Regions from separate parts of the Thauera sp. DNT-1 genome, predicted to be linked through region 1. Evidence: predicted binding sites of a transcription regulator. Region 1 holds the regulator's gene; the other holds the start of a gene.
The links. The regulator LexA, encoded in region 1, represses DNA repair genes until DNA is damaged. The targets are predictions, from matches to a motif close to ACTGTATNTANATACAGT.

Region 1 (4,409 bases):
GGAGGGCACGGTGTTTCGCCAGGCGGCTTCGGGACGGTGATCGGCGCGAAGATCCAGGCGCTGCACGCATTCCTCGCCAAGTCGCGCCTGCAGGCGGGCAAGCAGCAGGGCGGCGTCCTCTCCGGCCTGGGCAGGATCGCCGAACAGGTCCCGGGCGCGCGGGTCGGCAGCCACGGGGCTTTCCGCACACAGGGTGATCGAGTCGACCTCGGCGGACAGCTCGAGCATGGCCAGGCGTTCGCGCACGATCAGGGCGAAGTGCCCCTCGTCGCGGCTTGGGCGGCCGAGCGCGAACTCGAGTTCGGTGGGCGGTCGCGAGCCGTGGCCGAAACGCAGGCGGAAGCGGTCGACTGCCGCGTGGCGGGCATCGAGCCAGGCGGCAAGGCTGGCGAAGAGGCGGCGTGCGGCGAAGAGCAGGGCCTCGGCGTGAAGTTCCGGCGCGGGCAGGGCGATGCCGTGGTGGAAGCGCAGCGGCGCTTCGAACCAGGGGCGTGGATCGGCGAGCTCGCCGCGCGCCCGCGCCAGCGCCCGCGCGGCCGCCTGCGCACCACGGCGGGCGAGTCCGGCGGGCGGCAGGCGGCGAAGCTCGCCAAGGGTGCGCAGGCCGAGTCCGGCGAGCAACTCCAGCGTGGCGGCGTCGCAGGCGTCTTCCTCGCTCAGGAGTTCGAGCGGCAGCGGGTCGAGCGCAGCGCGCCAGTCTTGCCCGGCGGCGTCGGTGGGGAGTGCCGCGTCGGTCGGGGGGCAGGAGAGGGCGGAAGGAGCGGCCGCCCGTGCAAGCCAGCGCGCGGCCAGTGGAGTGGGTGCGCAGGCCAGCAGGGCCGTGAAGCCCAGCTCGGCAAGGCCTTCGCGCAAGGCGGATTCGATCTGTGCCGTGCCACCGAACAGGCGCAGGCAGGAGGAGATCTCCAGCAGCACCGCGTCCGCTGCGGACAGGCTGATCCGCGGGCTGAAGCGCCCGGCCCAGGTGGCGATCTCGGCGAGGGCTTCGGCTTCGCGCGCTGGCTCGTGCGGTTGCAGGCGCAGTTCGGGCAGCAAGGCGAGGGCGCTCGCCGCACGCTGCCCCGGTTCGATGCCGGCCGCGCTCGCCGCCGCGCTGGCGGCCAGCACCCGGCCCCGGGGCGACAGGATCGCCAGCGGTGGGGCGGCGCGTACGCCGCGTGTGAAGACCTGCAGCGACAACGCCGGCAACAGGATCGCCAGCCACAACATGGAAACGCTCCGCGTCGAGGTGTTTGAATCGGTCGGCAGCGAGGGCTGCGGTTGGAGCGACGAAACGATTGCGGCGGGTGGAGGAAGGCCGCCGATCGCGACTGGCGTCGCTCCTACAGAAAACGCCGCGCTTCCGGTTTGCATGCAGGCGCGACGGGGGCGACGGTGGTGGATGCAGTAGGGTGGGAAGCTGCCGAGAGGGGCATCCGGGGGGATTGCCCTGCGCGGGATGCCTTCGGTACCGGGCTGGCCCCGGGCGGCAGGGCGAGCACGAGCGGCGCGGCGGCGAGCGGTCCGCGGCGCTTGAGGATGCGTAGCTGCAGGCCTTCGGGCTGCGGGGCGAGCGCAATCCGCAACACCGCCGGCGAAGGCTGGCCGGCGACGCTGCCGGGACGGAAGAGGAAGAGCGGGGTGGCGCTTTCCTCGGCGGCCAGCTGCAGGCGGCGCAGTCCGGTGTTGTCGATGCGCTGCGGCCACGCCAGCACGCAGGCGCAGCTGCCCGACAGCAGTGCCTGGCGTGCGGCCCACAGCAGGTCTTCGCGGCGCTCGGGGCGCACCACGAGCAGGCGCGCCAGCGGCACGCCTGCGTTCGCCAGCGCGGGAGCGTAGGGCAGCAGCGGCGGGGCGATGCAGACGATCCAGCATGCGGGCGGGGTGGCGCCGAGCAGCGGCAGCAGCAGGCTCAGTTCGCCGACGCCGGGGCGGTCGGCGAGGAGCTCGATGAGCGCCCCGGCCGGCCAGCCGCCGCCGGGCAGCTCGGCGTCGAGCGCGGAGAAGCCGGTCGGCAGCACCGCTCCTGCGGCGCCTGCGAGCCGGCTCGCCTGCCACACGCTGCCCGCAGGCAGGCCGGCGAGCACGCCATGCGTGCCGGTGGCGGCAGGAGCTACGGCGCGCAGCGACGCGTCGGCGTGGCGTTGGAGCGGGAGGGCCATGGCGGGTGCGGCATCGGCTCGCTCAGTGGTCCTTGCGGATCAGCCCCACCATGACGCCTTCGATGACCAGCGGCTCGCGGCGGGTGTCCACGACGATCGGGGTGTAGTCCGGGTTGGCGGGGAGGAGCTCGACCACCGGGCCCTTGCGTTGCAGGGTCTTGACGGTGACGTCGTCGTCCACCCGGGCGACCACGATCTGGCCGTTGCGCGCCTCGCTGTTGCGATGCACCGCGATGAGGTCGCCGTCGAGGATGCCGGCGTCGCGCATGCTCATGCCGCGCACGCGCAGCAGGTAGTCGGCCCTGGGCGAGAACAGCGCGGGGTCGAGCTGATAGCGCGCCTCGACGTGTTCGGCGGCGAGGATGGGGCTGCCCGCGGCGACGCGGCCGACCAGGGGCAGGCCGAGCGCCTCGGCCAGGCGGATGCCGCGCGCGCGCCCCTCCTCGAGCAGGATCGCGCCCTTGGCGGCGAGCGCGCGCAGGTGGGTCTCGGCGGCGTTGGGCGAGCGGAAGCCGAAGGCGGTGCACACCTCGGCGCGGGTGGGCGGGCGGCCTTCGGACTCGACGGTGGAGCGGATGAAATCGAGGATTTCCTGCTGGCGCGCGGTGAGGTTTTCGCTACGGGCGGTCATGACAGCCTCCATGGGATGGCTGTAATTTTAAACAGTCCCGCAGCGCTGGCAAGCGGAATTCAGGGCAGCAGCACCGCCGCCCCCTGCAGCGCGCCGCGGCGCAGGCGCTCGAGCGCCTCGTTGGCGTCCTCGAGGGCGAAGCGGACGACCTCGGTGCGTACCGGCACCCTGGGCGCGAGGGCGAGGAATTCGTCGCCGTCGCGGCGGGTGAGGTTGGCGACCGAGACGATGCGGCGCTCGCCCCACAGGATGTCGTAGGGGAAGGCGGGGATGGTGCTCATGTGGATGCCCGCGCACACCACCGTGCCACCCTTGGCGACGGCGCGCAGCGCGGCGGGGACGAGCTCGCCGGCGGGGGCGAAGATCAGCGCGGCGTCGAGCGGGTGCGGGGGGCGCTCTTCGCCCGCGCCCGTCCAGCAGGCGCCGAGCCGGCGGGCGAAGGCCTGGCTTGCGCTGTCGCCGGGACGGGTGAAGGCGTACACCTCGCGACCCTGCCACACCGCCACCTGGGTGATGATGTGGGCGGCCGCGCCGAAGCCGTAGAGGCCGATGCGGCGCGCGGCGCCCGCCATCTCCAGCGCACGATAGCCGATCAGGCCGGCGCACAGCAGCGGCGCGGCCTCGGCGGCGTCGAGCGCCTCGTCGATCGGGAAGCAGTAGCGTGCGTCGGCCACGGTGTATTCGGCATAACCGCCCTGGATCTGGTAGCCGGTGAAGCGCGCCGCGTCGCAGAGGTTCTCGCGCTGGCTGGCGCAGAAGCCGCAATGCCCGCAGGTCCACCCCAGCCAGGGCACGCCGATGCGCTGACCCGGCGCCATGCCCGCGGCGTCGCCGACGCCTTCGCCCAGCTCGACCACGCGGCCGACGATCTCGTGGCCGGGAATCATCGGCAGCACCGGGTCGGGCAGCTCGCCGTCGATGAGGTGGAGATCGGTGCGGCACACGCCGCAGGCCTCCACCCGCAGCAGCACCTGCCCGGGGCCGGGGCGCGGCACCGCCAGATGCACCGCGCGCAGGGCCTCGCCGGGGCGTTCGAGTTGCATCGCGCGCATGCCGGCGGGGGGCTTGGCGGGGGCGTTCGGATGGGGCCGGGGCATGCTTGCGGTCTCCAGGACAGGCGGAACGATGGTGCGCTGCGACTTGAGTACGGCCCCGATCTGGGCTATTCGTTGGACACGGAGCCGCATCGCGGCACCCGACACGACGACAAGGAAAAGGGAGGAGACCCCCATGCTCGACCAGTCCGAAGCCTGCGGTCCCGGCGGTAGTGTTCGCCTGGGGTCTCGGCTAGAATCCGGCCCACATCAGGGAGAACACATGCTGCAGAGCGGAGACATCGCCCCCGCGTTTTCGTTGCCGGATGCCGACATGGAAATTTTCGACCTCGCGTCGGTGGCCGGCAAGCACAATGTGGTTCTCTACTTTTACCCTCGCGACAAGACCCCGGGCTGCACGCGTCAGGCCGCCGATTTCAGCGACCACGACGACGAGTTCGCCCGCTACGACTGCATCGTGGTCGGCGTGAGCCCGGACGATTGCCTGACCCACGCCGAGTTTCGCGACCAGGAAGGATTGTCGATCCGCCTGCTCTCCGATTCGGACACCGAGGTGTGCCGGCTCTACAACGTATGGCATGA
Region 2 (4,409 bases), 480 kb from region 1:
CGTAGCCGTTGTTCGCCAGCCCGTCGAGCAGCTTCTGGCGGTAGCGCTCGAGCTCGCCCTTGCGCCGCCAGGCACCCATCGCGCGGCGCAGCTGGTCGGCCTCGCCGCCGGTAAAGTCGGCCGCGACCACCGCGAGCTGCATCACCTGCTCCTGGAAGATCGGCACGCCCAGCGTGCGCGCCAGCACACCGCGGATCTCTTCGCGCAGGCCGTCCAACGGATCCTCGCCGCGCGCCGCACGCTCGCGCGCCTGCAGGTAGGGATGGACCATGCCGCCCTGGATCGGGCCGGGGCGCACGATCGCGACTTCCACCACCAGGTCGTAGAAGCGTTGCGGCCTCAGGCGCGGCAGCATGGTCATCTGCGCGCGCGACTCGACCTGGAACACGCCGACCGAATCGGCGCGCGACAGCATTTCGTAGACCTCCTTTCGTTCGCGCGGGATGGTCGCCAGCGTCAGCGCCTCGCCGCGCCATGCCGACACCAGGGCGAGGCCGCGACGCAGCGCCGACAGCATGCCGAGCGCGAGCACGTCGATCTTCATCAGGCCGACCGCGTCGAGGTCGTCCTTGTCCCACTGGATCACGGTGCGATCGGACATGGCGGCGTTCTCCACCGGCACCAGCTCGTCGAGCCGGCCGCGCGCGATGACGAAGCCGCCGACGTGCTGGGAGAGGTGGCGCGGAAAGCCGATGAGTTCCTCGGTGAGTGCGACCAGCCTTTGCGTGACCGGGCTGGCGGGGTCGAGCCCGGCCTCCGCGAGGCGCTCGGGCAGGATGTGGCGGCCGTCGAACCAGTGGTGCTCGCGGGTGAGGCGCTCGATCTGCGTCTCGTCGAGGCCGAGCGCGCGGCCGACGTCGCGCAGCGCGCTGCGTGCGCGGTAGCGGATCACGGTGGCGGCGAGCGCGGCGCGTTCGCGGCCGTACTTGCGGTAGAGGTACTGGATGACCTCCTCGCGGCGCTCGTGCTCGAAGTCGACGTCGATGTCGGGCGGCTCGTCGCGCTCTCGCGAGATGAAGCGCTCGACCAGCATGATGCCCAGCTGCGGATCGACCTCGGTGATGCCCAGTGCCCAGCACACCACCGAGTTGGCCGCCGAGCCGCGGCCCTGGCACAGGATGCCGCGCTCGCGGGCGAAGCGCACGATGTCGTGCACGGTGAGGAAGTAGGGCTCGTAGCCGAGCTCGGCGATGAGCGCGAGCTCGTGCTCGATCTGCGCGCGCACCGTGGGCGGGGCGGGGTCTTCGGCCGGCGGCGGTGCGGCCGCGATCGTGGCAGGCGCGGCTGCGCGGCGCTCCTTGCCGGCCTTGCCGTAGCGCCAGGCCAGCCCGCCCTCGACCAGCCGGCGCAGCCAGCGCGTCGGGGTCTCGTCCGCGGGGACGAGCTCGGCGGGGTACTCGTAGCGCAGCTCGTCGAGGTCGAAGCGGCAGCGCGCCGCCACCGCCACGGTCTCGGCGAGCAGCTCGGGAGGATGGCGGCGGGCGAGGGTCGCGCGCTCGTGCAGGCGCAGCTCGGCATTGGGCGCGAGCGCCAGGCCGGCCTCGGCCACGCTGCAGTGCAGGCGCAGCGCGCTCATCACGTCGGCGAGCGGGCGCCGCGCGGCCTCGTGCATCAGTGCGCCGCCGGCAGCGACCGCAGGGACGCCGGTGGCCTGGGCGATGCGCAGGATCCAGTGCAGGCGGGCGGGATCGCGTCCGTCCAGGCGCGGGGTGTGGGCGATCCAGGAGCGTCCGGGGAAGCGCTTCGCCAGCCAGCGCGCTTCGCTGCGCAGGGCGACGGCCGCGTCGCCGGCGGCACCCGGCGGCGGGAATTCCTCGGGTGGGATCAGCAGCGCCAGGCAGCCGGGCAGGGCTTCGGCGGCCGCCTCGTCTGCGCGGGTGGCGTCGAGCATCGCGCGCGTGAGGTGGTAGCGGCCCTTGTCGGCGCTCCGCCTGGCCTGGGTGAGCAGGCGCGAGAGCCGGCCGTAGCCGGCGCGATCGGCGGCGAGCAGGACGAGGCAGGGCCCGTCGGCGAGGCGCAGCTCGCAGCCGACGATCAGGCGCGGCCGGCCGGCTTCGGGCAGGGCCTGCAGCGCGCGGTGGGCGCGCACCACGCCGGCGAAGGAGCATTCGTCGGTGAGGGCGATCGCGCTGTAGCCGAAGGCTGCCGCCTGCGCGACGAGCTCCTCGGGGTGCGAGGCGCCGCGCTGGAAGCTGAAGTTGCTCAGGCAGTGGAGTTCGGCGTAGGCGGGAAGCATGCGTTGACTGTAGAAAAATACAGTTCATCAGGCAAGTCGGGCGAGTGTCCTCCACGGCGATTGCGGGTCCACCGCAATCGCGCAATCCGGACCTGCTGTTAAACTCGCGTCCTTTGCAACACCGTGCTGGCCAAGATGCCGGCCTGGTACCTTTTTCGAAGAATTCCCGGCCGCAAGGCTGCCAAGGAGACCTCCATGTCCTTCCCCCTGTCCCGCAAGGTCCTGTTCGGCGCGCTGGCGCTCGCGTTCGCGACGGCGATGCCGGCGTACGCACAGCAGAAGTCGGTCGCCATCACCGCGATCGTCGAGCATCCCGCGCTCGATTCGGTGCGCGACGGGGTCAAGGAGGCGCTGGCCGCGGCAGGCTACGAGGACGGCAAGAACCTGAAGTGGCAGTATCAGAGCGCCCAGGGCAACACCGGCACCGCGGCGCAGATCGCACGCAAGTTCGTCGGCGACAAGGCCGACGTGATCGTCGCGATCGCCACCCCCTCGGCGCAGGCCGTCGCGGCCGCGACCAAGGACATCCCGCTGGTGTTTTCGGCGGTGACCGATCCGGTGGTGGCCAAGCTGGTGCCCTCGATGCAGCCCTCGGGCACCAACGTCACCGGGGTGTCGGATGCCCTCGAGCTCGGCAAGCAGGTCGAGCTGATCAAGCGCGTCGTGCCCGCCGCCAAGCGCGTCGGCATCGTCTACAACCCGGGCGAGGCCAACTCGGTGGTCGTGGTCGAGCAGCTGCGCGAGCTGCTGCCCAAGCACGGCCTGAGCCTGGTCGAAGCCGCGGCGCCGCGCTCGGTGGACGTCGGCTCGGCGGCGCGCAGCCTGATCGGCAAGGCCGACGTGTTCTACACCAGCACCGACAACAACGTCGTGTCGGCCTACGAGGCCCTGGTCAAGGTGGGCATGGACGCCAAGATCCCGCTCGTGGCCGCCGACACCGACAGCGTGGCGCGCGGTGCGGTCGCGGCCTACGGCATGGACTACAAGGCCCTCGGCGTGCAGACCGGCGAGATCGTGGTTCGCATCCTTAAGGGCGAGAAGCCCGGTGCGATCGCATCCGAGACCAGCAACAAGCTGTCGCTGCAGGTGAACCCGGCTGCGGCGCAGAAGCAGGGCATCACCCTGGCGGAAGACCTCGTCAAGTCGGCTGCCAAGGTCGTCCAGTAAGCGGGTCGCCCGCATCCCCGCGCGGCCGTCGATGCCCGGCCGCGGGGGACGCGTCCCGGCGCGCGTTCCGCTCGATCCTCACCAACGGTAATCCCCCAATGTCGCTCTACACCTTGCTCGGGGCGCTGGAGATCGGCCTGATCTTCAGCCTCGTCGCCCTCGGCGTGTACATCTCCTTCCGGCTGCTGCGCTTTCCCGACCTCACCGTGGATGGCAGCTTCCCGCTCGGTGGCGCCGTCGCCGCGACCATGATCGCCGCCGGCCACGACCCCTTCACCGCGACCATCGCGGCGACGCTTGCCGGCGCGATCGCCGGGCTGATCACCGGCTGGCTCAACGTCAGCCTCAAGATCATGGACCTGCTCGCCAGCATCCTGATGATGATCGCCCTGTACTCGATCAACCTGCGCATCATGGGCAAGCCCAACGTGCCGCTGATCACCGAACCCACCGTGTTCAACCTGCTGCAGCCCGAGGCGCTCGCCGACTACGTGTTCCGGCCCTTGCTGCTCGTCTTCGTGGTGCTGGCGGTCAAGCTCGCGCTCGACGGTTTCTTCGCCACCCAGAGTGGCCTGGCGATCCGCGCGACGGGCTCGAACGCGCGCATGGCGCGTGCGCAGGGCGTCAACACCGGCATGGCGATCCTGGCCGGCATGGCCCTGTCGAACGCCTTGGTGGGCCTGGCCGGGGCGCTGTTCGCGCAGACCCAGGGCGGCGCCGACATCTCGATGGGCGTGGGAACGATCGTCATCGGTCTCGCGGCGGTGATCGTGGGCGAGAGCCTGCTGCCCTCGCGCAAGCTCTACCTGGCGACGATCGCGGTGATCGTTGGCGCCATCGTGTATCGCTTCTTCATCGCGCTCGCGCTCAATTCCGACTTCATCGGCCTGCAGGCGCAGGACCTCAACCTCGTCACCGCGGTGCTGGTGACGGTCGCGCTGGTGGTGCCGCGCCTGCGCGCGCACTGGTCCGGAAAAAGGGTGAGCTGAAATATGTTGAAAGCAAC

Region 2: the regulator LexA is predicted to act here: its motif matches at 2,243-2,260, upstream of ACZ5PP_RS01410 (error-prone DNA polymerase).

The regions. Positions count from the first base shown of each region.
Region 1 is NZ_AP043752.1:782,517-786,925, reverse strand. Features, by position in the region: gene ACZ5PP_RS03730 (Y-family DNA polymerase) at 1-1,209, opposite strand, end outside; gene imuA (translesion DNA synthesis-associated protein ImuA) at 1,323-2,141, opposite strand; gene lexA (transcriptional repressor LexA) at 2,164-2,772, opposite strand; gene ACZ5PP_RS03715 (zinc-dependent alcohol dehydrogenase family protein) at 2,832-3,869, opposite strand; gene ACZ5PP_RS03710 (peroxiredoxin) at 4,090-4,409, shown strand, end outside.
Region 2 is NZ_AP043752.1:303,702-308,110, forward strand. Features, by position in the region: gene ACZ5PP_RS01410 (error-prone DNA polymerase) at 1-2,236, opposite strand, end outside; gene ACZ5PP_RS01415 (ABC transporter substrate-binding protein) at 2,432-3,403, shown strand; gene ACZ5PP_RS01420 (ABC transporter permease) at 3,502-4,392, shown strand; gene ACZ5PP_RS01425 (ABC transporter ATP-binding protein) at 4,396-4,409, shown strand, end outside.